4 regions of the Sporosarcina sp. P7 genome follow, and region 4 is predicted to be linked to each of the others. Evidence: riboswitches for the same ligand, from Rfam matches in the RefSeq annotation. Region 4 holds a riboswitch; each other region holds the start of a gene.
The links. Region 4 has a riboswitch for thiamine pyrophosphate ahead of tenA (thiaminase II). Riboswitches for the same ligand answer to the same signal wherever they lie in the genome.

Region 1: it holds a riboswitch for thiamine pyrophosphate, as region 4 does, so the genes downstream of both, CSV60_RS13880 (ABC transporter ATP-binding protein) here and tenA (thiaminase II) in region 4, are expected to answer to the same signal.
Region 2: it holds a riboswitch for thiamine pyrophosphate, as region 4 does, so the genes downstream of both, thiC (phosphomethylpyrimidine synthase ThiC) here and tenA (thiaminase II) in region 4, are expected to answer to the same signal.
Region 3: it holds a riboswitch for thiamine pyrophosphate, as region 4 does, so the genes downstream of both, CSV60_RS04825 (thiamine phosphate synthase) here and tenA (thiaminase II) in region 4, are expected to answer to the same signal.

The regions. Positions count from the first base shown of each region.
Region 1 is NZ_PDZF01000017.1:1,792-9,746, forward strand. Features, by position in the region: gene CSV60_RS13865 (DEAD/DEAH box helicase) at 1-1,322, shown strand, start outside; gene CSV60_RS13870 (YhgE/Pip family protein) at 1,431-4,487, opposite strand; gene CSV60_RS13875 (TetR/AcrR family transcriptional regulator) at 4,527-5,096, opposite strand; TPP riboswitch at 5,257-5,354, shown strand; gene CSV60_RS13880 (ABC transporter ATP-binding protein) at 5,439-6,209, shown strand; gene CSV60_RS13885 (ABC transporter permease) at 6,206-6,958, shown strand; gene CSV60_RS13890 (ABC transporter substrate-binding protein) at 6,955-7,955, shown strand, end outside.
Region 2 is NZ_PDZF01000004.1:188,209-196,163, reverse strand. Features, by position in the region: gene CSV60_RS06400 (aldo/keto reductase) at 1-207, shown strand, start outside; gene thiC (phosphomethylpyrimidine synthase ThiC) at 613-2,385, opposite strand; TPP riboswitch at 2,505-2,622, opposite strand; gene CSV60_RS06390 (calcium/sodium antiporter) at 3,002-3,955, shown strand; gene CSV60_RS06385 (response regulator transcription factor) at 4,096-4,590, opposite strand; gene CSV60_RS06380 (cupin domain-containing protein) at 4,814-5,344, shown strand; gene CSV60_RS06375 (NAD(P)/FAD-dependent oxidoreductase) at 5,609-6,604, shown strand; gene CSV60_RS06370 (2-oxoacid:acceptor oxidoreductase subunit alpha) at 6,760-7,955, shown strand, end outside.
Region 3 is NZ_PDZF01000003.1:116,018-123,972, reverse strand. Features, by position in the region: gene ectB (diaminobutyrate--2-oxoglutarate transaminase) at 1-969, opposite strand, end outside; gene ectA (diaminobutyrate acetyltransferase) at 1,037-1,561, opposite strand; gene CSV60_RS04845 (phosphoribosylaminoimidazolesuccinocarboxamide synthase) at 2,177-2,857, opposite strand; gene CSV60_RS04840 (heavy-metal-associated domain-containing protein) at 3,023-3,244, shown strand; gene CSV60_RS04835 (heavy metal translocating P-type ATPase) at 3,260-5,161, shown strand; gene CSV60_RS04830 (Crp/Fnr family transcriptional regulator) at 5,139-5,828, shown strand; TPP riboswitch at 5,886-5,994, shown strand; gene CSV60_RS04825 (thiamine phosphate synthase) at 6,065-6,664, shown strand; gene thiS (sulfur carrier protein ThiS) at 6,651-6,854, shown strand; gene CSV60_RS04815 (thiazole synthase) at 6,851-7,624, shown strand; gene CSV60_RS04810 (ThiF family adenylyltransferase) at 7,621-7,955, shown strand, end outside.
Region 4 is NZ_PDZF01000001.1:215,682-223,636, reverse strand. Features, by position in the region: gene ureE (urease accessory protein UreE) at 1-162, shown strand, start outside; gene CSV60_RS01200 (urease accessory protein UreF) at 155-841, shown strand; gene ureG (urease accessory protein UreG) at 879-1,499, shown strand; gene CSV60_RS01190 (urease accessory protein UreD) at 1,492-2,316, shown strand; gene CSV60_RS01185 (YheE family protein) at 2,938-3,375, shown strand; TPP riboswitch at 3,540-3,641, shown strand; gene tenA (thiaminase II) at 3,732-4,427, shown strand; gene CSV60_RS01175 (DUF3889 domain-containing protein) at 4,476-4,859, shown strand; gene CSV60_RS01170 (nitric oxide synthase oxygenase) at 4,903-5,664, opposite strand; gene hpaB (4-hydroxyphenylacetate 3-monooxygenase, oxygenase component) at 5,747-7,186, opposite strand; gene CSV60_RS01160 (hypothetical protein) at 7,249-7,932, shown strand.

The DNA.
Region 1 (7,955 bases), on a different contig from region 4:
GGAACCCGGAGTATTTTAAAGCAAAAGCAAAAAGACTGTCGACGTATACCATACCTTCGGTGATTGACTGTTTCGATAAAACTACTTCTCATTTAATTCTTCCAAGAGGATGTGAGCAGGCAATCCAGGAATTAATGTCTTCTAAGGGAATTGAATTAGATTGGATAGATGAACGCTTTGCAGGAAGCCCTATAAAAACAGATTTCAATGGCACCTTATCATCACAACAGGTAGATGCACTTCAACAATTGCAAGCACATGATGGCGGTGTCTTAGCAGCCGCCACTGGATTTGGAAAAACCGTAACAGCAGCTGCTCTTATCGCTGAACAAAAAGTTAATACCCTTATCATAGTGAACCGTAAACAGTTACTAAATCAATGGATTGATCAGCTCTCCCTGTTTCTAGACTCACCCCGTAAGGAAATAGGCCAATTTGGCGGTGGAAAACGGATGCCTACAGGAAAAATTGATGTAGCCACCATACAAACATTAACCTCTAACGGAATTGATCCTATTATCACTCAATACGGTCAAATTATTATAGATGAATGCCATCATCTATCAGCTTATACTTCTGAACAATTAATGAAGATGGTTCGAGCAAAGTATGTATATGGCCTTACAGCCACACCAGCTCGTAAAGATGGACTTCACCCAATAATTACGATGCAATGTGGTCCAATTTTATATAAAACAGATGCTAAAGAACAAGCACTCATTCGCCCTTTTCATCATCTTATCTTTGAAAGAAGAACCTCTTATAAAACTACATCTGAAAATGTACAGCAAATGTACAATGAAATTGCAGAAGATACTAAGCGAAATGGACTTATTTTCGAAGACGTGCTTTTAGCATTGGAAGAAGGTAGGACGCCATTAATTCTGACCGAAAGAATAAGCCATGTTAATATACTTCACAGTATGTTTAAGGGATTCGCAAAAAACATTATAGTTCTTTCGGGAGAACTCTCTAAAAAAGAACAAAAGAAGGCATTAAATCTTCTCCGTGATTTATCAAGCGAAGAAGAACTCTTAATTATAGCGACAGGAAAATATATAGGTGAAGGATTTGATTTTCCTCGATTAGATGCGCTGTTCCTAACTATGCCGATCTCTTGGAAAGGTTTATTGACCCAATACGTAGGACGGTTACATCGCAACCACTCTACTAAACAAGAAGTACGCGTATACGATTATATTGACCAGAAAGTTCATGCCCTTATAAACATGGCCAAAAAGCGTTCAAAAGGCTTTAGGGATATGGGGTATGTTAATGGAGCGTGTGAGAATAGTAATTCGGAGCAAATGAAGCTATTTTAATGCAATAGTTTCGGAATATCCATTTAATTGAGACTCCAAAATCTAATTACACACGAATAGACTGTACAAAAAGTTAGTAAAACCACTTTCTGTACAGTCTTCATTCCATCACATCACAATATTACTTTCCTTCGCCTTCTTCATAAACTTATCACTCGATTTATTGAAAAACTTTTTCAATCCAAGCCCCACACCAAGCGCTATCGCGAAGTAGATGAGCAAATAAAGGATTTGTTTTAACGCTACTGCCCAGATGATTCCACCGATGGATTCACGCAATAAGGTGATCGCATGCGTGAATGGCATAAATGCAGATATCTGTTGGAAGAACTCTGGTGCCATCTGGATCGGGAATGTCCCCCCTGATGCACCGAGTTGCATGACCATTAAAATGATCGCGATGACTTTCCCGGTGTTACCGAATACGGACACGAGTGTGTAGACGATCGTAACGAATACGACGCTGATCAGTACACCGAATAATACAAATGGCAGCTTGTTGACGACGTAGACATTCATAATGAATAACTCACCAAGCGTGACGATCAACGATTGAATCGTGCCAATCCCAGCGAATATAATTAATCGCCCAAGATAGGTTTGATAGTTTTTGAATTGTGTCTTCTCTCGGATGTCGACTTTCAATGTAGACACCATCAACAACGCACCGACCCACAATGAAAGTGTCGTGTAAAACGGGCTCATGGCTGAACCGTAGTTTGGAATCGGATATAACGCATGTTCATTCAAGACGACCGGTTCAGCCAGAAACTTACTGACGCCTGTTGGATCCGTTGAAAGAATATCTAATAACCTATCTAAGTCTCCGTTTTCTTCTAACTTACGAATCTTTTCTGCCATCGTTTCAATGGTTTCACGTGCTTCTGGGAAGAGTTGTTGCGCTTTCGCCAAATCTGTTTTCCCAAGCGCCACGCCTTCCTCTGCTTTTTCAAGCGCAGTGCGCAGTCGTGGAATCCGTCCATTTACTTCATCCAGTACATCGGACACATCATACAATGCATTCGTTGCATCACGGATCGCGGATTTATACTTTCTTGTCAAATCACTATTGACGAAATCGATAGCTTCTCCAACCGAACGATCCAATTCTCCAGATACACGATCGACTTCAGCTAAATGCTTTTTGCCATTCGCTTTCGATTCATTGATTCGACCCACTAAACCGTCAACGGATGAATGGGCAGATGACAGGCTGTCTTGAACCGTTTTGATTCGTTCGATTTCATTGGACAGTTTATCCGAATTAATGAATTTCTCAAGATCCGTTAATCCATTTTGGATGGAGCCAATTGCCGAAAGTCCATTATCGATTCGGCCGACCATCGTTTGAAGTACACCGATCGTCACCTTCGGATCTTCCGCTGTTTCTAGCAATCCTGCAAGCTTCTCATCAATTTCTGTCTTCGAGGCTTGAAGTTCATTGAACCGATCGCGTAGTCCTTCGTCGAAAGTTTGTAGTTGTGCCATAGCATCTTGAATTGCATTTTGGCTATTCGTATTGAATTGATTGCGTGCATCGACAATCTTCTGCTGGCTTGCCTGTAGCTGTCCGTTTAGTTGATTCAACAACTCGAGGCTCGGTTTCTCCCCTTTAGTAATAGCGGCTTGCACTTTATCAATGGCCTGTTTGGTCGACGATAATTGATCCCGTAATGCGATGAATTTTTGTTGCAAACCGACAAGTTTGTCATTGCCTGTCACTTTACTTGCCGCTTCTAAAACAGAAATGACGGTATCCATTTTACCAATCTGACTTTCTATCGCAGTGGACATAGTGTCGAGTTGCTCCTGGTATTTACTGAAGTCAATGGATTCACGCTTACCGATTAAGCTTTGAACGACTTTCTGCGCATTGCTGTTTACTTCAGTCGCGCGATCTAATACGCTCGTCATATTTACGGAAAGCTCATTCAACTGCTTCATTAGCTTTTGAGTTTGCGGTGATAATACATTTTCGTAATTGCCTTTAATTTTTTCCATATCTTCAGCGAGTTTGTCAGACAGCGCTTGTGTTTGCGTAATTAAATCAGTCGCCGGATTGGTGCCATTCTGCAAAGTGGAAATGATCGTTTCCAAATTCTTTTTCAGACGGTTTAAATCTGTGACGCTATCATTCAAAGTACTTTGCAAATCTTTAATATTCGTAGAGTCTTTAAGATTCTGGTCTTGTTTTTTCAAATAATCGTAAATATCATCTAAACGCGCATTCGTATCTTCCAACTTGCCTTGCTTATCACGTAGCGAATCGACAAGACGATCGACATCTTCCCCTTTGCCTGACAGCTCGCTCGTCAAATTAGGTACTTTGCGAAATGCCGTCTGTGCACTCTCCAGGTTAGACGTAATGACGCGCAACGTGTGATCCACAGCCTTTTCATTCTCTTGCAACTTATTGATCAAGCGTGCGTTCAACTTTTTCGCATTGGCATGCACGGCATCGACATCGTCCAGTACGACATCTACGCGGTCGATAGATGAATCGGCAAAATCCAAGCCTTTATCTACCATCTGTAATTTTGAATAAATTTCAGGAATGTCATATTCCAATTGATAAATTACATCTCGTAGTTTTTCGATATTCACTCGATTTCCTTCAAGTTCTACTCCGAGATGATTGAATACCTTGAGGACTGCTTCATTCGCTTGTTCGACGAATGTTTTGTCGATATTTTCTACAATAGCAGACGCACCTTTGCCCGCTACTTTCGGAGAAATCGCATTGATTTTTTCATTAATATAATAATCCAATGATGGCTTTTTCATATCATCGGTTACGATACTGCTTAAATTCTCTGAGAAGTCTTCCGGAATGATGATCGCAGCATAGTAATCACCGTGTTTCACGCCTTTTAACGCTTCATCTTTCGTTACAAACTGCCAGCCAAGATCGTCGTTCTTAGTCAGCGAGACGAGGACTTCATCCCCGACATTGAATTCCTTATCCTCGATTTTCGCACCTACGTCTTCACTGACGATCGCGACTTCTACGCCTTTCGTATTGGAGTAGGGATCCCACGAGGCGAGGATGTTCATCCAAGCATAAAGGGAAGGTAGAAACGCAATGGCCGCAATGACAATGAGCGCAGCTTTATTCTTGAAGATATTCCGGAGATCCCGTCTGACTATGAACCGAATTTTATTCATCTAGTATAAACCCTCACTCTATATTCCGTCATGCGCACGTCATACTAACAAACTGGAGAAAATTGTATGGTTCAACACGTCCGTGATTTGCTTCTCCGTCAGCTGGTCATCGTGCGTTTTCGACCAATCGTTAACTAGTGCTACATATGATTTGAATAAAAGATATGCAATTAACTCGCTATCACATGGCTTCAATTCACCTTTTGCGATACCGCGATCAATCTTTCCAGCAATGAAATTCACTATTTCCTTCTCAATAGTAGTTAACACATCTCCTACAGCAGGTGTGCGCAACTCTTTCTCTTCTTCTATCAGTTTAATGAATAACTGATGCGTCTCGCGAAATTTCAGCAACTGCATAATACGCGCATGGGCATTCTCTTGAAAAGACGCTCCTTCTATCGCTGTCCGTTCAGAAATATCTTTCATTTCTTCAACCATTTTCCACACAATCGAATGAAATAATTCCTCTTTGTTTGAGAAAAACGTATAGATTGTACCCTTCCCTACATTCGCAATCTTCGCTACCTGATCCATCGTCGTCGCTTTATAGCCAAACATCGAAAATGATTTTTCAGCCGCCAATATGATTTCTTCTCTGCGATCCATGATGACACTCCCTTTAAAAGTGACCGAAATACCATTCCGGTCTGTTAGTCATTATATTACATAGATGACCAATTAAATGCAAGAGGTTTGCGGATTGTTACTAGAATAATTACTAAATTGAAGTTGACTACTTTACTAGACTATGTAACGATAAGAGTTGGATAAACACTAGGGGTGCTTTTGCTGAGAAAGGCGTTCGCCTTAACCCTTGAACCTGCACTAGATAATGCTAGCGGAGGGAAGTGGACATATGACGGATTTTGTCCGTACTATGCAACCGCTTCGCACAGAGAAGTGGTTTTTTTGTGTGAATTTTTTGAAGAAATGAGAAGTGGTAAGAATATGGTGAATAAAGTTTTAGAGTTTATGAATGTCTCTTTTCATTATCAAGCAACGAAAGCTTCGAAACCAACTGTTATTTTCGATCAAGTTAACTGGCACGTTAAAGAAGGCGAATTCGTTAGCATCATTGGACCAAGCGGGTATGGTAAAAGCACGTTATTCCGACTCATCACCGGCCTTGAGAACCCTGACAGTGGGAAGATTTCATTGAACGGAGAAGTGGCAACGAAGCGGTTAGGCAAAGTCGGCTATATGCCGCAGCAAGACTTACTCATGCCATGGCGAACGATTCTAGAAAATGTTCAATTACCAGTAGAACTTCAAGGACATAAACCTTCTTCCGATGAAATCATCCAGTTACTCGCTGACTTCGGACTAGTTGGAGAAGAAAACGCCTACCCTGGAAACTTATCCGGTGGGATGCGACAACGTGTTTCCTTTTTGCGAACGATCCTGACTGGCTCAAATATTTTATTATTGGACGAGCCATTCAGCGCACTCGATGCGATCACGCGGCTGACGATGCAAGAGTGGTTGATCGATCAATGGCAGAAACTCGATAAAACCATTGTCTTCATCACACATGATATCGACGAAGCCTTATTTCTATCCGATCGCATCTTTGTACTTGCTGAAAAGCCGGTGCAGACAATTCGCGAAGTCGTCGTGCCTCTCAGCCGACCACGCACGACGCGGGACTTGGCACGACCCGAACTGATGGAACTGAAAGAGCAACTGATTAGCGAGCTTCGTTCGGAGGCGCGGCTATGAAGAAGATGACTTCGTATAGTTGGTCGATACTTTTCGTCGCAATCGTACTTAGCGTATGGGAAATCGCAGCACGTCTTTACGACAAAAGCTTCCTCTTCCCGTCCCCTTCAGCAATTCTGATCAGATTATGGGAGCTGAAAACGGAGCTGTTTATCCACCACTTACCTCCGACTGCTTTAACTATTTTGATCGGCTTATCGATTTCGATCATCATCGGATCCACACTGGCGATTGCGATGTATAGTAAGAAGCCAATTGAGCAAGCGTTTTACCCAATTCTCATCGCGTCGCAAACGATTCCTGTCATTGCGCTCGCACCGATTTTTGTCTTATGGTTCGGCTACAGCATTTGGAGTAAAGTCGCGGTCACCGTCCTCATTACATTTTTCCCGATAACCGTCAGCGTGTTCGACGGCTTACGCTCGTCGGATAAAAACTTACGCGAATTAATGCGGACAATGGGCGCATCTTCAAAAGATATCTTCTATAAATTAGACCTACCTTCCGCTTTGCCATCTTTCTTCTCCGGGCTCAAAGTGGCGGTTACACTTAGCGTAATCGGTGCGGCAATTGGAGAATGGCTAGGCGCTCAGGCAGGACTCGGGTATTTTAGCAGAAGAATGATGACGCAATTTGACAGTGCTGCCGTATTTGCACCGATTGTCTTGCTTTCTGCAGTAGGCATAATCTTCTTTCTACTCGTCGTCGTATTAGAAAAACACTTTTTACACTGGAGGAATCATCAATGAAAAAACATCTGTTTCTTAGCATCACGTTTCTTCTATTACTGCTAGCTGGATGTACGAATGATGCGCCCACTACAGAACAAAAAGAGACACCTAGCAATGAAATGAAAAAAGTTAGTATCATGCTCGACTGGTATCCGAATGCCGTACATAGTTATCTATATGTAGCGCAGGAAAAAGGCTATTTCAATGAAGAAAACGTGGAGGTAGACATTCAATTTCCTGCCAATCCGACCGATCCAATGAACTTAACTGCAGCTGGAAAAGTGACACTTGGACTGTATTACCAACCCGATGTCATTTTAGCGCAAGCAAATGAAGATATTCCGGTTAAAGCGATTGCCTCCATCGTGCGTGAGCCGCTTAATTACACCGTCATGCTGGAAGAAAGCTCGATTCAATCACCAAAAGATCTTGAAGGCAAAACAATTGGCTATCCTGGAATTCCACTGAACGAATCGTTGATTAAAACGATGGTGACGAATGACGGTGGCGATTATGACAAAGTGAATATGATCGACGTCGGATTTGAACTAGAATCGTCACTCGTTTCAAAACGCGTCGATGCCGTGACAGGAACATTCATTAACCACGAAGTGCCTGTCATGGACTCCAAAGGATTCAAAACACGCTACTTTAATCCAGTAGACTATGGTGTGCCGAATTATAGTGAAATCGTGTTATTGACGAGTGATGATACATGGAATAAAGAACAAGAGGCCATTCAAGCTTTCTGGCGAGCAGCACAAAAAGGCTATGAATTTATGGTAGAACAGCCAGAAGAAGCCCTCGACCTCTTGCTGAACAACCAAGATCAAGCAAACTTCCCGTTAGACAAAGCAATCGAAACGGAAAGCTTACAAATTCTATTGCCTAAGATGGATACAAAGGGTGAAGCATTTGGCGCGCTGGATGAAACATCGTGGGAAGATGTGCGGGACTGGCTCCATGAAATGGAAATGATCAAGACGAAACCTGAAGTGGACGATATGATCTTAGA
Region 2 (7,955 bases), on a different contig from region 4:
CCCGCGCAAATTATTATTCGTTGGAACTTACAGAATGAAGTCTTAACAGTCGTGAAATCATCTACTTACGACCATCAAAAAGCAAACCTTGATGTATTCGATTTTGAATTGACAGAAGAAGATATTCGACAAATTGACTCTTTAGATAAAGGCGAAGCGGGAAGAATAGAAGGGCAGCATCCGAACGAATATGAAGAATTTGATTAAAAATTAATAAGTTCAATAATCCGGATACCTTCAATCGTATAATCAGCGTACAACACTTTGAATTTCTAAAGAAATCAATTTAAATCCCCGTCAAAAAATGACCCACCTCGATCCACATTACAAAGTGGCGAGGTGGGTTTTGTTGTTTTTTATTTTACTAACAATTTTTCTAGGAGACACAAAGAGCACAAAGGCTCTTTTTGAATGGCAGAACATCTATTAATAATGAACACTCTCTATTTTCAAGCATTTCAAGCATTTCCTATAGGTGAAGGTTTCGGTATATTCGTGTATACACTGTGCTTGCAAGAGTGCCAATTGTTCTTCTAATTGATGTAGGTTTCGACGTTTTACAGTAATCTGCTGAATTAACTGTTCAGTTGTCATTACTCCATTCACTCCTTATTAAAGATAGATTTCAGCACCGGATTTTTTGAATTCTTTAGCTTTCTCTTTCATGCCATTTTCTATTGCAAGCTTCTCTTCTAAACTGTTTTCATCCGCATATTTTCTAATGTCGTGTGAAATTCGCATACTGCAAAACTTCGGCCCACACATCGAACAGAAGTGGGCGATCTTTGCTCCTTCGGCCGGCAATGTTTCATCATGATATTCCATCGCGCGTTCGGGATCTAAACTTAAATTAAATTGATCTCTCCAACGGAATTCAAAACGGGCTTTTGATAATGCATCGTCCCGTTTGTATGCTTCGGGATGACCTTTTGCCAAATCAGCTGCATGTGCTGCAATTTTATACGTGATGACGCCTTCACGCACATCCTCTTTATTTGGTAGACCGAGATGCTCTTTAGGCGTTACATAACATAACATCGCGGTCCCGAACCAACCGATCATAGCCGCACCAATGGCAGAAGTGATATGGTCATAAGCAGGAGCAATATCTGTCGTCAAAGGACCCAGTGTATAGAAAGGGGCTTCTTGACAAATCTCCATTTGCTTATCCATGTTCTCCTTGATTAAATGCATTGGCACATGTCCAGGACCTTCTACCATGACTTGTACATCATGGGACCAAGCAATTTTCGTTAGTTCTCCAAGTGTTTCAAGTTCAGCGAATTGGGCCTCGTCATTGGCATCCGCGATAGAGCCTGGACGTAATCCGTCTCCTAACGAAAAAGCAATATCGTATTGTTTCATAATTTCACATATATCTTCAAAGTGTGTGTACAGGAAACTTTCTGTATGATGCAACATACACCACTGGGCCATAATAGAACCACCTCGTGAGACAATGCCAGTCACACGATTAATCGTCATGGGAATATAACGAAGTAGAACACCCGCATGAATGGTAAAGTAACTGACACCTTGCTCTGCCTGTTCAATCAACGTGTCACGGAATACTTCCCATGAGAGATCCTCCACTTTGCCGTTAACTTTTTCCAACGCTTGATATAACGGAACCGTTCCCACTGGGACAGGCGAGTTGCGGATAATCCATTCACGTGTTGTGTGAATGTTCTTTCCAGTTGATAAATCCATGATATTATCTGCACCCCAACGTGTAGCCCAGGTCATCTTTTCCACTTCTTCAGCAATGGATGAGGAGACAGCAGAATTACCGATATTCGCATTAATTTTCACATGGAATTTACTGCCGATAATCATCGGTTCCACTTCTGGGTGGTTAATATTCGACGGAATAATGGCTCGGCCTCGCGCAACTTCCTCCCGTACAAGTTCAGGCGTTACATTTTCACGAATAGCAACGAACTCCATCTCAGGTGTTATAATTCCTTTGCGTGCATAATGCATTTGTGTAACATTCTTGCCACTTTTTGCTCGTAATGGTTTGCGTTTCAACAATGGAAATTCTGTGTCGTTTTGCATTTGTTCCATGGAACGATACCCGTTATCCCGCGGCTTCACTTGTCTGCCTTCATATTCTTCCACGTCATTTCGTTCTACTATCCAGTTCTTCTTGATATTCGGAAGTCCTTTTTTAATATCAACTGTATAACCAGCTTCCGTATATTTACCGCTTGTATCGTAGACACGAAAAGGTTCATTCGGTATTTCGCCTTGATCAGTTACAGTGGATGATAGCTCAATTTCGCGCATCGGTACGAGTATGTCTGGACGACTACCTCGTACATAAATCTTTCGACTTGCCGGAAAGCATTCATGGATATGAATTTCTTCTTTCTTCTCTTGCATTTTGTCATCGTCTCCTTTTGAGGTTTGACCATGACTCGATTCAAGTAAAGGGAATCGGCAACAAAAAAGACCAGTTCCGTAGATAGGACCTGGTCTTCAAAGCGCAAAAATACGCGTCGCTGATAAAATGAAAACTTCCCTACGCTGGTACGAGCCAGATCAGGTCCAAAGAGTCCGGAATGCGTATACTATCATTCCATCTCAGTCCAATAACGTTGGACACCCCTAGTTATAGTATTTAATTGTGTGAACAGGAATAGTCTACCATATAATTAGCTGTTTTTAAAGAGTTAGTATACTTTTGATTTCCATAACACTCAAAAAAGTAGATTCTAATGAGAAATGAATATCTTTGTATGACTTGAAGGATGCATTAGCAGTGATGACGTGAGATAATCAAAAGTGAATAAACAAAGAAGGAAAGATCGTTGTAGTGGAGCTAACGTCGTATAAAATATTAGCGATTGAGAACAATGAAACCTATGGGTATATAAAATCAAATTCCTATGGTGTTATGGGTCATTGTGAATGTAACAAGTCGCATCATATGTGCAGTAATTGGACAAAATATTTTATCGACTAGAAATTTCATTCCCTTGGAGGAGGTAATCAATAAATGTCCTATATTTTATTAATAATTGGATTTATATTATTAATAAAAGGAGCCGATTATTTCGTAGATGGCTCTTCAAATATTGCAAGGCTACTGCAAATTCCCCCTATTTTGATCGGGCTAACCATTGTAGCGCTCGGAACTAGCTCACCAGAAGCGACGGTCAGTATTATTGCGGCGATGGGTGGAAATGCAGACGTCGCAGTGGGGAACGTAGTGGGAAGTAATATTTTCAACATCACCATCGTGGTCGGAATAGCAGCATTCCTATTTCCATTGAAAGTACAGAGCGAAACCATTCGGAAAGAAATTCCGTTCACTTTACTGGCAGGTATTGTCATGTTGGTGTTGATGAGTGATATGGCACTTCAAGGCTTCAGCAGCAATGTGCTCACGCGCGGCGATGGAATCATTTTCCTGCTATTCCTTTCGATCTTTATGTACTATGTGATTGAACTCGGCCTTCGAAGCCGTCAAAATTCCACATTTACACAAGCTACTGAGAACGTGAAATGGGGAAAGAATATACTAATTACCTTGGTCGGGCTCGCAGCGATTATTTTCGGCGGAGATTTGGTTGTCGATCATGCTACGAAGATCGCTTATTCTCTTGGCATGAGTGAAGCATTGGTCGGCCTTACTATCATCGCCATCGGTACATCTCTACCTGAATTGGTTACGTCGATTTCAGCGGCTTTGAAAAAAGAAAGTGAAATCGCTTTGGGGAACATCGTCGGAAGCAATATTTTCAATATCCTGTTTGTTCTCGGGGCTTCCTCTGTCATTACGCCGATCGCGGTGAACGATAAAGTATTTAGTGACGTTGTCATTATGCTTGTATTGACCTTAGTATTGTTGCTATTTGCTAGAACTGGCTTCAAAATTGGTAAGCGTGAAGGTTTGATGCTAGCTGTAACATACGTCGTGTATCTAGTGTATGTTATTTTACGTAATTAAGAAAAACACCTCGGTCTATCCTCGGCACAGATCAATAACAAAAGGCTACTCTCCATTCGTGGAAGTAGCCTTTTCTATCTTTATTGCGCGATATGCAGCATAAAAGTTATGATCGATAACTATAAATTGAAAAGCTCTCGTTATCTCCACTTATAGCCGATCCCCCAAACCGTCAACAAAATCTCTTCGATAGGAAAATTGGATTTCCTCAACTTATCCCGTAGATTTCGAATATGAGAATCGACTGTCCGGACTTCTGTAAACGTGTCGTATTCCCAAGCTACTTGAAGCAAGTCTTCCCGTGTGAACGTTCGATTTGGCCGGTTCATCATCGCTTCTATGATATAGAATTTCTTTAACGTTAGACGTACTTCATGCGTGTCATATAGGATGGAATAGGATTCCAAGTCAAGAGGAAATGGGCCTTCTTGAATAGTCTTTGGTTGATTTTCTTCCTCTGTACGTCGTAATGCCACACGTACTCTTGCTGTGAGTTCGCGTTCGTCAAATGGTTTCGTAATATAATCATCCGCACCTTGGTCGAGTCCTTTCACCACATCTGATTTATCGGATCGAGCAGCACGAGATGTACATCCTCCATCCAAGTGAATAACTGCGGTTTCAAACGGATTCACCAGCCACAAATGCCGTCACACAATCTTCGGATAATGTTCGATCTTTTCATAGCATCTCATTAATCACCAAGTTAATTATTAGAAGATTTGAAATTTTGTGTTGACAATGAATTTATTTAGAAGTATGATATGACCATATAGAAACATTGTTTTCTATATAAAACAGGAGACTTCTTTGAATAAGCGTTTTCGTCAAGAGGTCTAAAATAGGGAGGAAGAAAACATGGAGTTCACAACAGTAGAGGATTTTGAAAAGAAATATATTGCGAGATTGGGAGATAGAAAGTTGGACTGGAACGTTTTAAAGTTCCAAGAAGAATTAGATCCGAGATATCGCCGTGCACAAATGCGCTATATTGGACGTGGTGCAACAGCAAACAAAGATTCAAATGTAATTGAAGCAAACAACTTCACATTAAGCACGATGGTTTTACCAGCTGGTTCAATTGGTCCATTGCACTTACACTCAGACGTAGAAGAAGTGTTCTTCATTTTGGAAGGTGAAATGACGGTCCTTTTGGAGTATGAAGGAAAAGAGTATGAGATAAAAATGAATAAGCGCGACTGTGTCAGCGTACCACCCGGCATTCAGCGTGGTATCCGCAACGATGGAAAAGAAGATGCGATGATGCTTGTTATGCTAGGTGCGGCAAAACCACAACTACCGACTTATCCAGAAGGCAGCGAACTTGAAAAGATTCGCATTGAGCGTGCGAAAGAAAGAGAAGCGATTGTTGCGCAGGCAGACCGCTAATTTATCGATGGATCAACTGATCTTCAATCAAAAAATATTTTTGCACAGAATGTAGAGGCGTCTACCATAGAAGACTTTCATCTCTAAAAGTGACAAAATGATAGCGCTTTAATTATCCAGTTTAGCAGGTCATCCAAACTCTAGATGACTTGCGTTCTTAATCTGGATGCAATTACGCCTCGGCGTAATTGATTACATAGTTTCATATTTTACTTAACGGTAGAGGTGCATCGACATCAATCGAAGGAAAGTGAGGAATTTAAAATGAAAATCGATGAGAAAGTATACGACATTACAATAATTGGAGGTGGCCCTGCTGGGTTGTTTACTGCATTCTATGGAGGAATGCGGGAAGCTAGTGTGAAGATTATAGAAAGTTTACCTCAGTTAGGTGGCCAGTTGTCAGTACTCTATCCGGAAAAGTATATTTACGATATTGCTGGATTGCCGAAAGTCCGTGCCCAAGAATTGATCGATAATTTAAAGGAACAAGTGAATATGTTCCCAACGACAATCTGCTTGGAGCAAGCTGTACAAACGGTGGAAAGTCAAGAAGACGGGATTTTTAAACTCCAAACGAATCAAGAAATTCATTTTTCAAAGACGATCATTATTACGGCAGGGAACGGAGCATTTGCAGCTCGTCGCTTAGGGATTGAAGGCGCGGAGCAATTCGAAGGGAAAAACCTTCATTATTTCATTGACAACTTAAATAGGTTTACGGATAAAGAAGTGGCAGTATGTGGCGGGGGAGACTCGGCGGTCGACTGGGCATTGATGCTCGAACCGATTGCGAAAAAAGTTACCATCATCCATCGACGCGATAAATTCCGCGCTCACGAACATAGCGTGGAAAATTTGAAAAAATCCAGTGTGGAAATCAAAACCCCTTATGTTCCGTCTGAACTGATCGGAGATGAAGGTGGTATTAAACAAATCGTCATCGAAGAGCCTAAAACTGAAAACTGTGAAGTGATTGATGTCGATGACTTTATCGTCAACTATGGATTCGTTTCCGCGCTCGGTCCAATTAAAGATTGGGGATTGGAGATTGAGAAAAATTGCATAATCGTTAACAATAAAATGGAAACGAACATTCCTGGCATTTATGCTGTGGGTGACATTGCAACGTATGAAGGGAAAGTAAAACTGATTGCCACCGGATTCGGTGAGGCACCGGTCGCAGTTAGTAATGCAAAGCAGTACATTGACCCGAATGTACGTTTACAACCGAAACATAGTACGGCAATCTTTGCATAAAGTTTTACGATAATATATATGTTGAAGTTATTTTGGCTATAACTATCGGCTTACTGTCCGAATTGCTATCTATCGTAATTTTATCGACAAAAATCAGCGGTTGAATGTTAACTTATATGATTTTAACAGTAACCGTGCTAAAAGGGGCAGATTTCATGAAAACAGATCTTTCGTGGAAAGTGGGAGGACAGCAAGGGGAAGGAATTGAAAGTACGGGTGAGATTTTCTCCAAAACTCTGAACCGGCTCGGTTTTTATTTATATGGATATCGCCACTTTTCATCTAGAATTAAAGGTGGTCATACGAACAATAAAATTCGCGTTAGTACTGAAAAAGTCCAGGCAGTTGCCGATAATTTAGACATACTTCTTGCATTCGATCAAGAAACGATTGATCTAAACTATCATGAATTACATGAAAAAGGTGTTATCATTGCTGATACGAAATTTAAACCAGTGAAGCCGGAAGACTCGAAGGCTGAAATATATCCTGTTCCATTTACTGATATCGCTTCCGACCTCGGCACTTCTTTGATGAAAAATATGGTAGCGATCGGTGCTACTTGTGCCGTTATGAATTTGGAGGTTGAGGATTTCTCTGTTGTTATCGAAGAGATATTTAATAGAAAAGGCGGAGATATGGTTCAGAAAAATATGAAGGCTATCCAAGAAGGGTATATGTATATGCAAAAAAGCCTTGGAGAAAAAGCCTCAACTTTATATCTTGCAAAGGCTGAAAATACTCATAAACGGATGTTTCTGATTGGTAATGATGCGATTGCGCTTGGGGCTTTGACAGCAGGGGTTCGTTTTATGCCTGCTTACCCAATTACACCAGCCTCAGACATTATGGAGTATTTAATTAAAAAGTTACCAAGAGTGGGTGGAACAGTCATTCAAACAGAAGATGAAATTGCTGCTGTGACGATGGCAATCGGTTCTAACTATGCGGGTGCTCGTTCTTTCACTGCATCATCTGGTCCTGGATTATCCTTAATGATGGAAGCGATTGGCCTTTCCGGCATGACGGAAACCCCTCTTGTGGTTGTTGATACACAGCGTGGTGGGCCATCTACAGGATTACCAACAAAGCAAGAACAGTCGGATTTAATGGCGATAATCTATGGGAATCATGGAGAAATCCCGAAGGTTGTCATTGCGCCAAGTACAGCTGATGAAGCTTTTTACGATACGATAGAAGCATTTAATATTGCAGATGAATACCAGTGCCCTGTTATTTTATTAACCGATTTACAACTTTCGTTAGCAAAACAAACCGTAGAAACTTTTGATTTTGATAAAGTACACATTCGACGAGGTAAGTTAATTACTAGTGACATTGAACAAACGGA
Region 3 (7,955 bases), on a different contig from region 4:
TTCATCTGTTTCCCAATACGATAAAGCCTCAGTCGCTGTCAAGATTGCCATATTGTTACCGCGAAATGTTCCGTTATGCTCAGCTGGCCCGAATGTATCGTATTCTGGTTTGATCAGCGTGAGTGCTAATGGCAAACCGTAGCCACCAATGGATTTCGACAAGCAAACAATGTCAGGCTGAATGCCGGCAGGTTCAAAACTGAAGAATGTACCAGTTCGTCCGCAACCTGCTTGTACATCATCAACAATTAGTAAGATGTCGTAATTTCTGCAGAGACGTTCAACTTCCCGCAACCACTTAAAGCTTGCAGGATTGATACCGCCTTCCCCTTGTACCGTTTCGAGAATCATGGCTGCCGGCAAATCCAAGCCACTGCTTGCATCGGACAAATATTTTTTCAAGAAGTTCAATGATTGACCTTCTTCTAAAAATGTATCAAACGGCATAGATGTCGTATTATTCAGCGGGACTCCAGCTCCACCACGGTTGTATGAATTGCCTGTTACAGACAAAGCACCAAGCGTCATACCGTGGAAACCATTCGTAAAGCTGACAATATTTTGACGTCCGGTTACTTTACGGGCGATTTTCAGTGCACTTTCAACTGTATTCGTCCCAGTAGGTCCAGGAAACATGACTTTATACTCCATATTTCTTGGCTGCAAGATCACTTCGTTAAATCGTTCAAGAAATTCTTTTCTGACCGTTGTACCCATATCTAAACTATGTGAAATTCCATCGTCTTGGATATATTCAATCAATTTTTCTTTCATTTTCTCATTGTTGTGGCCGTAGTTTAAAGCACCTGCACCGGCAAAGAAATCGATATACTCCTTACCTTCCGTATCCCACATCTTATAGCCTTTTGCTTTATTGAATACTGTTGGGAAACTTCTGCTGTAACTTCTCACTTGCGACTCGCGATTGTCGAATACTTCCATTACCTGCTGACTTTTTGTCAGTACCATGTGTAATTAATTCCTCCGTTAGATTGTGTATTTTTCCAGTGTCAAATTGCGGCAATCAGCCAATTTCTCAGAATGGTCCAATGCGGAACAGTTCTTCTGATTCATGCCCGCTGCCAGGGAATTGATTTTTCGTATAGCCGTCCGTAATCGTGCATTCAGTCTTTAAGTCACGTGCCACCCCTTTAAATAGCTTAGCGGATGGAATATTAGACGGTGTAACCGTCGCTTCCATATACCGAATATTCCGACATGATTTACTATGCAAAATGGTATGCAACATACGAGAAGCTATACGCTTTCCTCGTACCGATTCATCGACTGCTACTTGCCAGATAAACAATGTATCTTGCGCTTTTGGTTTAATAAAGCCTGAAATGAAGCCTACAAGCTTCCCATGATCTTCTACGATGATACTCGTATCGCTGAATTGGTCTGCCCACAGCAAATAGCTGTAAGAAGAGTTCAAATCAAGTACTTTCGTATCCTTAATAAGCTGCCAGATGAACTTTCCATCGTCTACAGTGGGAATACGAAATACATAAGGGTCGTTCGGATCCAACCCTGCAATCGAAACTTTGTGTTTTCTATCCAAACCATTTCTCCTCCAAGTTCTCTTACATGTAGTTGCATACATATTTGGGATCTGAAATTTTCTAAGATGTGTACTTCGTTACTTCTTTACCCGAGAACACGATCTACTTACAATACGTTCGTCGAATAGTCATCCATGTGAAGTTTTTGAGAACCGAGCAAATACACTCGGTAGATTCTACTTATGAATCTAGCGGACTTAGCAAGGGTACTTACGTAGAAAGTCCAAAATGGAGATTCGTGCTGGCTACTTTGGGTGCTATCTTTCTGCCTTGCGGTATGAAGAGCAAAAAAGAGCGCCTTTACAAAAGCGGGGAGCTTTTGTTCATGGAAACAGCAGATATATTAAAGATTCGCTGATATGAAAGACACTTTCATTATCTAGAATTCACTATCATACGCATTCATCCAACCAACGTTCACACACTGGTGAAGAAGCAAACTAGGTGTCACCTCTGACACTGGTTGCTATTATAGGGAACCATGAAAACGTTGTCAACAGTAAATATATCATTTTATTTATTTGATTAAAAAGTAAAGTCCCGCTAAGTCAGTCAGCGTATAGCTTGAGAGAACATATAAAAAACCGGAAACATTTTTCGTTTCCGGTTGAGTTTTATGAAAATAATATCTTTTCTAATTCCATTGGTTCAATATATGTATCGCCTCGATAAACGCGCATATTGCCTCCTGAAATTTCATCGATCAACATGATGTTTCGCTGTGGATCACGACCGAATTCCAATTTGATATCATATAGTTCTAAACCTTTTTCCGCCATCTCTGATCGCACTACTTCAGAAATCTGCTGGGTTAATTCTTTCAGTACTGCATATTCTTCATGCGTCAAAATGTGAAGTTGTGCCAAAGCATCTTCTGAAATGGGTGGATCTTGACGTTCATCATCTTTTAGTGTCACTTCCACGAAAGCATCGAGTACTTGTCCTTCTTCAGCATATGCACCGAATCTGCGTAAGAAACTTCCGACCGCACGGTATCGACAAATCACTTCTAATCCTTTACCAAAGACCGTAGCAGGCTTCACCGTCATCGTCACTTCATCCAGATCGGCATCGATGTAATGCGTCGGTACGTTTTGCTCCTCCAATTTCTCGAAAAAGTATTTCGTCATGCGAAGTCCAGACTTCCCAGCACCCTCAATCGTCAGTCCTACTGTGTTGGCACCTGGATCAAATACACCATCTTCCCCTGTTACATCATCCTTGAATTTTAATAGCACGTGGCCATCTTCCAAGCGGTAGACGTCTTTCGTTTTACCAGAATAGGTTAATTTCATCCGTACGATTCTCCTCTATTCATAAATGTGTACTACTTATTCAGTATAAAGCACTTTGACGAGAAGAAAAAGTATTGTTTGACAAAAGTTGATGGGCGTCAAGGTCATTTTCACAAAATATTCTTATACTTAAGTTAACAAATACACAAGAAGAGGATGAGATCAATGAAAAAAGTCGTATTTTTAATGGAACCATTCAGTTGCCCGTCATGTATCAAGAAAATTGAAGGCGCTCTATCCCGAGCTAAAGGCGTACAGCAAGTAAAAGTATTATTCCACTCAAGTAAAGTTCGGGTCGAGTTTGATGAATCTATCGTAGAAGCCAATGAATTGCAGGAGTTGATTGTAAAACTCGGATATCCAGTTCTCAATCAAAAAGTCTCATAAAGAGGAGGTATTCAAATGAATGCAAAACAAACCGTGCGCATCACTTCCCTATCCGCGATTTTACTTGGTGTAGCTATCATCTTGCACTTCGCGGGCTTTCATGATGCGCGTCAGATTACATTAATCGCGGCCACTTTAATCGCGGGTACTCCGATTGCCATAAAAGCTTGGAAAGCTATTCGCATGAAAGCTTTCAGTATTGAACTTCTCGTGACAATTGCGGTAATCGGTGCGCTATTTATTGGTGAGTATGTAGAATCCGCTGCAGTTACGTTCTTATTTTTATTCGGAGCGCTACTTGAAATTCGTACAATGGAGAAAACTCGCTCGTCCCTCAAGGCCCTTATTGATCTGGCACCACTAGAAGCAAGTGTCTTTCGGGATGGTAAAATCATGACAATCGCTGTTGATGAGGTAGTAGTCGGTGACCGGGTAATCGTTCGCTCAGGAGAACAAGTGCCAGTTGACGGACCGATTGTTACAGGCAATGCTTCTATAAATGAAGCAGCCATCACGGGAGAATCTGTACCGGCAGCCAAATCGCTAGACGACCAGGTGTTCAGTGGTACATTAGTAGACAACGGATATATCGAAATAATGGCAGAACGCGTAGGTGACGATACAGCATTTGCTCGTATTATCGAGCTAGTCGAAGAAGCACAGGAAGCCAAGTCGAAAACGCAAAAATTCCTTGAACGATTCGCCAACATCTATACACCTTCCATTGTCGTCTTATCGATGATCGTCTATCTGTTCACACGCAACATCGAAATGACATTAACCTTCCTCGTCATCGCTTGCCCTGGCGCTCTTGTCATTTCCGCTCCCGTTTCTATCGTAGCGGGAATCGGTAATGGTGCCCGACATGGTGTGCTCATTAAAGGTGGCGACGTGATGGAACAATTGGCGAAAATCGACACAGTCGTCTTTGACAAAACAGGCACATTGACCAAAGGACGTCCAGAGGTAACTGATATCCATAGTTGGGGTATCGAAAAAGAAGAGCTACTGCGCCTCACTGCAGAAGTTGAACTATTGTCCGAACACCATCTCGGTCAAACGATTGTCCGCGAAGCAAAGAAGCGCTTGATTGGCTTGACACATCAAGCACGTGACGCAAACGTTATGAAAGGCAACGGCATTCTTGCTGAAGTAGACGGCAAGCAACTCGCAGCCGGCAACCGAAAACTGATGGCCTCGCAAGGTATACCTATTTCTAGTGACGTGGAAGCTTATGCATCTAAGCGGGAAAAGGCAGGTAATACGGCCGTGTTCGTCAGCATTCATGGAAAGATCGCAGGTATTATTTCCATAGCGGATCAAATCCGTCCGGAAGCACAGGCTGCTTTGGCCAAATTACGAAGAAGCGGTATCAAACAAATGATTATGCTAACTGGCGACAATGTCCACACTGCCCGTCTCGTCGGTCAACAACTTGGTCTTGATAGTGTCCACGCGGAGCTTTTACCTGAAGATAAAGTCGCCGCTGTTCAAAAGCTGAAAAAACGAGGACATCGTGTAGCCATGGCCGGTGACGGGATCAACGATGCGCCTGCGATCGCCACGGCGGACATTGGGCTTGCCATGGGCAAAGGCGGAACAGACATTTCCATGGAAACAGCTGATATCGTCTTGATGGCGGACCGGCTTGATCAATTCGCCCATGCCTATGCATTATCGAAAGCGACTGTCCATAACATGAAACAAAACACATTCTTTGCGGTAGGCACAGTCTTCCTCCTGTTGGCCGGTGTACTGTTAGGTAAAGTGTTCCTAGCATCCGGAATGCTCATTCATGAAGTAAGTGTACTTCTGGTTATATTGAACGCCATTCGATTAATACGCTATACTAGTGACAAACCAGCCAATCGAAATATAAGCGAGGTGAAAGTGAATGAGTCAACAGCCCCACAATAATACGACGGATCAAAATATGTGTGTATCGCTCGTTCCGCTGTTCAATCATTTGGAAAATGAACAGATGAAACACGTGGTAGGACTCGCGCGAAACACTTCGCATCCACGTGGAAAAATTATTTACAATGAAGGCGACTGCTCCGAAGGTTTATATATTTTGCATAAAGGACGAATCAAAGTATACCGCCTTTCAGAAAACGGCAAAGAGCAACTCGTACGAATTTTAGAACCGGGAGATTTCACGGGTGAGCTGTCGTTATTCAACGCCAAACCTCATGACGCCTACGCAGAAACACTTGAACCCGTGGAATTATGTATTATTCAACGTGATCAAATGCAACAACTTCTACAAAAGCATCCTGCGATCTCATTAAAGATGTTAGAGGAGTTCTCCTCTCGCCTCGCTCGAACAGAACAACGAGCGGCGCGGATCGGTATGGAAGCAGCAGAAACGCGTATCGCCATGTATCTAGCTGACTTATCTGAAGAACAACAACAATTGAAAGTCGAATTGCCGATGAGTCGCAAAGACCTCGCCTCCCACCTCGGGACGACACCTGAAACGATTAGTCGAAAACTTAGCGCATTCGAGGAGTCCGGCTGGATTCGCCAGTCCAGCATGAAAACGGTGGATATTCTCGATTTGGATGCTTTATTACTATTATAAAAGAAACTCTTTTCATTCTACTTCATACATGATACGCTAGTTCTGAAAACTTAATATTTTGACCATTAGGGGAATCCTTCACAAGGACTGAGAAAAGAGTGTGGCTCTGAAACCCTTATTACCTGAACAGATTAGCATCTGCGGAGGGAAGTGGCGAGTCGTTCCGTATATATTTCTGTCGACACATCCACCACTTTCCGATTCGGGAAGTGGTTTTTTCTATTGGAGGGGAATGAATGAAGTTACTTGGCGTGACCGACGACTGTCTTTCGATTGATGAACTGACTCTCCACTTGCAGCAGACTGCACATTTTCTAGATGCTATTATTTTGCGGGAGAAGTCCAAGACAGACGAACAACTGACAGATTTGATTACGCGTCTTGCGAATAGTGGATTTCCACTCGAAAAGCTCATTATACATGCCAGACCAGACGTAGCAAGCAGGCTGAATCTCACGAAAGTACAGCTGACTAGCTATGGCATGTCTTTACAGGATGCACATCGGAAATTTCCCAAGCTACAATTCGGGTGCTCGATTCATTCAGTTAAAGAAGCAAAGGAAGCGATGGCAGAAGGAGCAGATTGGCTCTTGTACGGGCATGTTTTCGAGACGAAGTCAAAGCCCGGCCTACCAGCGCGCGGCACGGAAGAATTATTTTCTATCGCAAAGTATAGTTCGATTCCCGTGTATGCAATCGGTGGAATTCAGCCGCATCACTTGCCTGATTTACAGCGAAACAGCGTAGCAGGCGTGGCTGTATTATCCCCTATGCGTTCACTAAAAATCTTACAAAGTTATAGAATAGGAGGCGTGTCTAATAATGAAAAAGATTGATCTGAACGGGAAATCCTATTCGGTCGTTCCGGAAGTAGCAACGATTCAACAGCTACTTGAGCACTTGGGATTGGGTGATCGTATTTTAATTGTGGAGAAAAACAAAGAGGTTTTGCAAAAAGATCACTATGACGCACCGATTATGGATCGGGACCAAATTGAAATTATACATTTTGTAGGAGGCGGATGAAGATGTTAAAAATTGCAGATAAAGAATTCTCTTCGCGGTTATTACTAGGTACAGGGAAATATCCTTCATTTGAAATACAAAAGCAGGCAGTTGCAGTATCAGAAGCAGAAATCCTTACGTTCGCAGTACGACGCATGGATATTTTTGAAGCGTCACAGCCCAATTTTCTAGAGCAATTGGATTTAACTCGCTATACATTACTTCCAAATACTGCAGGTGCAAGTACAGCAGAAGAAGCCGTACATATCGCACGTCTCGCAAAAGCATCAGGACTTTGTGACATGGTGAAAGTTGAAATTATTGGATGCAGCCGTTCATTGCTTCCTGACCCAGTAGAGACATTACGCGCTACTGAAATGCTGCTAGAGGAAGGCTTTATTGTATTGCCTTATACGTCAGACGATGTAGTGCTCGCAAGAAGACTATGCGAATTAGGTGTTCATGCCATCATGCCGGGCGCTGCGCCAATCGGTTCAGGCAGAGGCATTCTAAACCCGCTGAATCTGTCATTGATCATTGAGCAATCGAGTGTCCCCGTCATCATTGACGCCGGTGTCGGCTCTCCAAAAGACGCGGCATTCGCGATGGAACTCGGAGCAGACGGTGTATTGCTGAATACAGCAGTATCGGAAGCGGCTAATCCCGTCATGATGGCAGAAGCAATGAAACTCGCGATTGAAGCAGGACGTCTCGGTTATAAGGCAGGACGTATGCCAGTCCGCGATTACGGCGTAGCAAGCAGTCCAACTGAAGGGCTTGTGACGAATTGACCGGAAAATATTCTCGGCAAGAGCTATTTGCACCTATCGGACCAGTTGGACAACAGCGTATCCGCGAGGCAAAAGTTTTCGTCTTAGGAGCGGGTGCACTCGGTTCTTCCGGAGCGGAAATGCTTGTCCGTGCAGGGGTCGGCGAACTAACGATTGTCGATCGTGATATTTTGGAGTGGAGCAATCTTCATAGACAGCAATTATATACAGAGCAAGATGTCATCGATCAATTGCCGAAAGCGATCACTGCGGAAAGCCGATTGCGCGCAATCAATAGCGATGTGAAAGTTCGTGGAATTGTGGCGGATGTGACACCTGAAAATGTTCTCGA
Region 4 (7,955 bases):
CTTGGAAATCGTCATTTGCCTGCGCAATTTGAAGACGAGGATATGCTTGTGCAATATGATTATTTAGTTGAGGATTTGCTACAGGAAATGGATATTCCATTTAAGAGAGAAGAACGAAAAGTTGCAAAGGCTTTCCGTCATATTGGGCATAGTCATGACTAATCATGCGTTATCTTTGTTACAGCTATGCGATTCTAGTTTTCCCATCGGCTCTTTTAGTCAATCATTCGGGTTAGAAACCTATATTCAAAAAGACAAGGTCACCGATGCTAACACATTTTCTGAGTGGTTACATGTCTATGTGCATGAACAGCTTGCTTATGCAGACGGCTTGGCTGTAAGACTCTCATATGATGCACTGGATAACGATGACCTGGATAAGGTTTGGGAATTGGACCGCATATTGACTGTACAGAATCTTGCTCGCGAATCACGTGATGGTACACAGCGTATGGGTGATAGAATGTTAAACATTGCAGAAGCCATTTACAAAATACCTGTGTTAACTACTTACGCCCAAAAAATTCGTGATAAACAAGCTTTTGGCCATCCAGCCATTGTTTTTACGATGATCGGACATCATCTTCAAGTAGAAAAGAATACAACGGTTTTATATTACTTATACTCGACGGTTGTTAGTCTTGTGCAAAATGCTGTACGGGCAATCCCGCTTGGACAAACTGCTGGACAGAAAATCATTTACACTTTTCAACAACAACTTCAGCAAACGACAGACAAAATAATGGAATTAGACGAAGAAGAGTTTGGCGTTGTATCGCCAGGCCTTGAGCTTTCACAAATGCAACATGAACGTGTCGGGATACGTATTTTTAGTTCGTAATAAATGAAATGAAATTGATAATAAGGATGTGCTTAGAATGGGACCAATTAAAATAGGTGTCGGTGGACCAGTTGGTGCGGGAAAAACCATGCTTGTTGAAAAAATTACACGCGCGTTAGATGGCGAAGTGAGTATGGCGGTTATTACCAATGATATATATACGAAAGAAGATGCCAAATTTTTAGTTGCGAACGGTATTCTTCCGGAAGACCGTATTGTCGGCGTGGAAACAGGAGGCTGTCCACATACGGCAATTCGTGAAGATGCTTCGATGAATTTCGCTGCGATTAATGAATTGAAAGAAAAACATTCCGACCTCGAGTTGATTTTTGTAGAGAGTGGCGGTGATAACCTAGCGGCTACTTTCAGTCCAGAACTCGTAGACTTTTCCATATATATAATTGACGTAGCGCAAGGTGAAAAAATCCCGCGCAAAGGTGGACAAGGAATGATTAAATCTGATTTGTTTATTATTAATAAAACAGATTTGGCACCATACGTTGGGGCGAGACTTGAGGTAATGGAGTCCGACACAAAAGTATTTAGAGGAAATAAACCTTTCTTTTTCACCAATTTAAAAGATGATCAAGGACTAGATGAAGTGGTTGAATGGGTCAGAAAACACGCTTTGTTAAAAGGACTAGGACAAGATGCCTGAATGGACAGGTGTTCTTGACCTTGTCATGGAAAACCGACAAGGACGCTCCGTGGCGAAAAGCGTTTACTTTCAAGGTGCATTTAAAGTGATGCGTCCCGTCTATTTCAATAAAAATAGTTATCCATGCTATTATTTATTGAATCCTGGCGGTGGCTATTTAGATGGAGATCGGTATCAAATGAAAGTCACGCTTGGTGAACGAGCGATGCTGACGTTGACGACCCAGTCAGCGACGAAAGTATATAGAACACCGACCGAGCAAGTCTATCAAGAAACAGTCATTCGTATGAAGAAGGATAGTTATCTAGAGTACTTACCGGATGCACTTATTGCATACAAAGATGCCAGTTGCTATCAAAAAAATAGTATATACATGGAAAAAGGAGCAACTTTGCTGTATGCTGAAATTTTGACTCCGGGCTGGTCGCCGGAAGGAGAAAAATTCAGCTATGACATGCTCCGTTTGAAAACCGAGATTTATATGGAAGGTCAACTTGTTGTCTTTGACCATATAAAACTTCATCCAGCGTCACAAAATATGAATGAGTTAGGCTTTATGGAAGGATACACACATTTGGGTTCCTTAATTGTCGTTGGAGAAAAAACGAATGATGCTCTATTGGATCGATTATATGAAACTCTTCAACAAGAGGCTGGAGAATTTGCATTCGGATTGTCTAAGCTTGCCGTTCCCGGCTTCACTATACGCATTTTGGCAAACTATACACAAGTCGTAGAGCGAATTATTTCAGTCTGCCACCACGTAATTAGCGAAGAATGGGATCAAATGAAACCAAGTTTTTTAAGGAAGTACTAGAAAATGCCCGACAATTCAATGAGTTGTTGGGCATTTTCTGTCCGTTATGCTATTACTGCAGAAATTAATATGCATGGAAAGTAATAAAGAAGGCTAAATTATTCCGTATATATTCTGCAGTTTGTTCAAACAACTTTGTCACTGTTCAAATGATTGAAACACAAAAATTAGGGTATTATTATACATACGTGGTGTGTCATTCGTAGGATTAACCATGTCCGTCAAGTCAATAGAATGTATAGCAGTCTTTGCGTGTATTGGTTCAACATTCACGGTAATTATTAAAGGCTGCAATAAAGTTGTTACACATGTGTGAAGTTGATCTTCCGCCTGGTAGTGAGTGAAGATGTAATAGAGTGTACGGGAAGTAAGTTCGCTACGACTTACGGTGTTTGGACCATATATTCGAATGATATAAAGCATAGTAGAATATTAATGGATTTGACAACAACCTATTGCTAAGTTATATTAGAGTTTAAATTTTTTTAAAGGATTTTTACGTGAGCAGGAATGATGGGTAATTAAACTTCAGGCTAGAAGGCTTGAATTAGTAGTTATGGATAACGTAAGATGAGCCATTTTATAAAAAGAGGCTTTATACTATTTTTGGAGGTGTTCCCTGTGGTAGATGACTTTGAAGCAGAAAAAGTTTTTGAAGACAGGCAGTACGAGCGAATTCAGTTTAAGCTCATCTTAGAAGGTCGTAAGTATAAAGGTGACTATCATGACGGTAAAATCCAATGGCTTAATCCACATCCCAAACATGATGTTGGCGAAGAAGAAGTAATTGCCATAGAGGATAAAGTTTTGGAACTTCTATCAGAGCAAGGGATTCGAAGTGAAGCGGATGATATTGAGATCGAACAATCGAATAGCGGAAGTCAAACTCGACCACTTCAGTCATTTAAATTGAAGATTCAAGGCGAAGAATTTAAAGGTACATTCATTAATGGCAAAATTGAATGGTATCATCCTAAACCACGACGTAAACTAGAAGAAGAGCGCGTAAAAAAAATAGAAGAAGATGTTGAGAAAAAGCTAAAAGAACATCTAGAATAACAAATTGACACTTCGTGAAATCTGCCGAATAAACGTATTCGATTGAGTGAGACAAACATAAGGTCTTCTGCCAATCACTGTGTTGTATGTAGGCTACGTGCAATCTCAATTCGTTTGACCTTTCTGACAAGTTAAGACTACAATGAATATACAAATGAAATAGTTGTTACCGCTAGGGGTGCTCTGTGGAGCTGAGAGAAGCATATGCTTTAACCCTTTAACTTGATCCGGTTCATACCGGCGTAAGGAAGTGGTGTAGATGTTACTTAGCTTATTTCTGTGCTCTGTGATGTCTCTCCGCCACTTCTTGTCAAGAAGTGGCTTTTTCATTTATCACGAAAAAGGGGAGAGTATACATGAAGTTTACAGAACGTTTATTAGAGAAGACATTACCGATTTGGAGACAGAATCATAGTCACCCGTTTGTCCAAGAGATTGGAAATGGTCTGTTGGATCAGGAGAAGTTTCGTTTTTATATGGTGCAAGACTATTTGTATTTAATTGACTACGCGAAAGTGTTTGCTGTGGGCACGATGAAGGCTACGGATGTAGAGACGATGGGTAAATTTGCTGCATTGCTTAACGGTACACTACACACTGAAATGGAACTTCACCGTCAATATGCAGCACGCTTTGGCATTACCGAGGAAGAGCTCGAGAATGCTCAGCCGTCTCCAATTGTCCTAGCGTACACGCACTATATGCTACATGTAAGTCAAAACGGCTCTCTAGCGGAAGTTGTCGCTGCATTATTGCCGTGTGCGTGGAGCTACTGGGAGATCGGCAAAGAGCTTTCGGAATTGCCTGGTGCGCTGGAACATCCATTGTATGGTGACTGGATTCGCATGTATTCATCGGAAGACTTTGGCGAGTTGGCTACTTGGTGCTTAGAATTAATGGACGAAACTGCAGAAGGCAAGCCTGAATCAGAATTAGTGAGGTTAGAGGAGATCTTCCTTAATACGACTCGATATGAGTATATGTTCTGGGACATGGCCTACACGAAGCAAATGTGGCCTGGTATGCATGAAGGACAGATGATTACAAATTAATATAAAAGAAACGTCCGACTATTTAAGTTGGATGTATTTCATTTAGAATTGAATGGATATAAACAGCGCATGCTATTCCTAAAGGAGGTGTGCGCCATCTTTGCAAAAATAGGTTTGGCACTTGGAGTTTTATTGACAAGTGGGTCGGGTACTAGTGATGAGTCAGCTGCTGCACTTAGTAAAGTGGAAGTACCGGCATACGCCAAATGGTCAAGGCTTGCGATCAAACAAACGATGCTCAAATATCCTCATGCAGATATCAAGGATTATTTGCATATCGCAACCGACTCAAAAAAAGTTACGGGCGTGGAGAAATTTCAGCTTTGGTTAAAAGAGGAAGAGCGGGAATTCGGTGTAATAGTGACTGTCACCTATTCAGCTGAAACAGGTAAATTTATTCGCATCGATTTTCAAGAAATACCTGTTCAATAAGCCAATGCCCCTAGACCATATAACATGGTGTAGGGGCGTTGGTTTATTCGGGATCTCTTTGATAAAAGAAATTGGGAGTGATAATGTCATTGGCAAACCGTTTGTGATAGACATGGGTAGCGGCGGGTGATAGTGGTGGAATGAGCCATACCGAGTTACCTGTCACTTTTCTTCCTGCACTTTGCTCTTTCTTTTCGAACGATTTGAATTGTTTAGCTGCGGTATGATGATCAACAAGTGTGACGCCTTCTTGCTGGTAGGAATGTAGAACGGCTATATTCAACTCTACAAGTGCTTTGTCTATCCAAAGAGATCGATTGGATTTCGTGTTAAGGTCCATCCGTTTGGCGACAGACGGCAAAATATTATAACGGTCCGCATCTGCAAGATTACGCGCTCCAATTTCCGTACCCATATACCAGCCGTTAAATGGTGCCATGGGATGTTCAATTCCACCGATATCAAGACGCATATTGGAAATGATCGGAACAGCATACCATTTTGTATGCAACTCAGAAATTCCTTTGATTTCGGAATGACTGATAGGTACCTCTTTTACTAACGACTTTGGCAATTCAAAAAGCCGCGGAGATTTCCCATACTCTTGAATGACAAGCGGTAGTACATCAAAAGGTGTTTTGGCTCCTTGCCAACCAAGGCTTTCACATAACTTAGTCATTTCAATGGATGTAGAGTCACCAATGTTGATTTGTTCTTCTCGTGAAAGTCCTAGTTCATCATAACAACTGTGAATAAACTGGACTGCTTCTTGAAATAGCTCAATTCTATTTACAGATAGCACCATAATCGTCAACTCCATATACAAGGTGTAGCATCTGGCAAATACGATGAGCTGACATAATTTCGGCAAATTACTGACTTTTCATTTAATCTGAGAGTAAACGGCGTATCATTTCTTGTCCTGCGTCTTTTGGATAGGATCGGTATAGATGTCCTGATAAGCGAACTGGATCACCGAAGAAATACCGTTCATATTGCGTTTGTCTTGTGCCGAACGAACTCATCGTCAAATCCCAAGCCAACCGAAATAGTTGTACACGTTCTAACGCGGTTTTCGTAGCACCTTGTAGGTACTTTGTGAGATCAGGTTGAATAGCCGAATGAAAATCCTTATCGGTAGGTAGCGCAACCATCCCACTCGCTCCAATTAGCTGAATGATTTCACTAAAACGCGGATAGACTTTTGGGAAAATATTGCTAGCTATTTGAAGTGGTATCGCACTTGGACACATATAACCCCATTGATCGGGTAATGCATCGGCTTCGGATTTATCTCGCAAGGCTTTCATCGTTTCGAGCCCTATAATTATTTCAGACAATTTCTCTTGAATGTGGAGATATTCCGCTATATTAATCGTTTGGACGAGTTGCTCTGCCAAATTTAATATGAACTCCGTCTTGACGATCTGTCTCGTAATGACTTGATGGGTAGCAAATGGATGAAATGAACTCATTGAGAAAAATTCTGAAGCTACTTCCTTATTGTGATGAAAGAATACACGCTTCCACGGGACGAGAACATTATCGAAAACAACTATAGCATCCATCTCTTCAAACCGTGAACTCAGTGGGTAATTAAACGTAGAATTCCCGCCTACAAATGATTCCCTGCAAAGAAAACGTAAACCTTCTGTACTGGAAGGAATGGAAAAGGCGAAAGCTTCATCAGGATCCCCAAGAAATGAAGGCGTGCTGAACACCAACACTTCATCCGTCACGCCGCCCTGTGTGGCTAGTAGCCTTGCTCCTTTAATGATGAGCCCTTCAGATGTCTTGCCTACAATCTTCGCGGAGATCGGTTCATCTGACGTATTAAAGGCATTCTGTGATCGGTTGACCTGCGGTGTAATAAAGGTGTGAGTAAAAGATAGATCTTCTTCTCGCGCACGTTCATACAGCGCTTGAATATGTTCTGGAAAACAGTTTTCTTTGCCGAGCAAGTGAGGGGAAGAAGAGGCAAAGCTCATAATCACAGTATTGAGGTAATCTGGACTTCTACCAAGTAAGCCACAGGAAAGTCTTGCCCATTCTTCTGTCATAACTCTTCGTTTCTGCAAATCCATTTTAGTTTTCGGTTGTAAGTAAGAAAGTCCAATTGGCTCGTTTGTGACTGGTGAGGCGTATGTCATGAGAGCCTTATGTGCAGGTGATAATTGTAAATTATACAGAGAAGCCTTTGTTTCAATAAGCCCTCTAAAGGCTGGATGTTTAGAAATAGGTCCTTTTAATTGCTGTCCATCTAGCCAAATCTCCGCGTCCTGCTCATTTATTCTACGCACAAACTCGTTGCCATTTATAGCACCCATACCATTCCTCCTGAATTTTCTAGTTGGTATAGTATATTATGAAACCTTCAAGGATGATCAAAATGTTCTCAGGCAGAACAATAGGTAATAGTTTTGATATAATACAGAAAGAGTACATAGGGAATGTATCCAGATCAGCGAAAGGCGTGTGTATGTTGAATAAAGAAATGGTAATGAAGTATATTGTGGCGTGCACAAATCTATATGGGATTGTGCCTATTGAAAAAGTAATGGAGATTTACAATGATCAAAATGAAGAGAAGATTTCATTGGATGAAGTGGAAAGATTATTGCAAACTAAGCGAGTGAAAGAGAAACTAGAGGAGAGCTTCGTCTATATTCAATCAAACGAATTTGTAGCTGAAGCGACAAGCGAAGAAGCCGAGAAGGACAACCTAAGACAAAACGCAGCTAGAAAGCCGTATTATATACCTGGAAGAGAAGAATTATTGTGTTTCATTGACGAGGAGTATGTACAAGAAACGCCCGAGCAATTACTAGTGAAAAATATGTTAAAAGAGGATTTCGGTGATCAATTGGATGTAGACGCAGAAGTCTCAGAATTAGTATATAATTTGCAAGTAAGTGGCGGTGACTTCATGATGGAACTGTCCTCATTTATATCCCGTCTGGAGCTGACTATTAAAGAATCCGAGCGCTATATCCCTGCGATTGTCGCAGTAGCGGATACGACTAGATTATGGGAAAACCGTGGACATACTACGAAAGAATTACAGCAATACTAATTAGTTCATTTAAATAGACAATG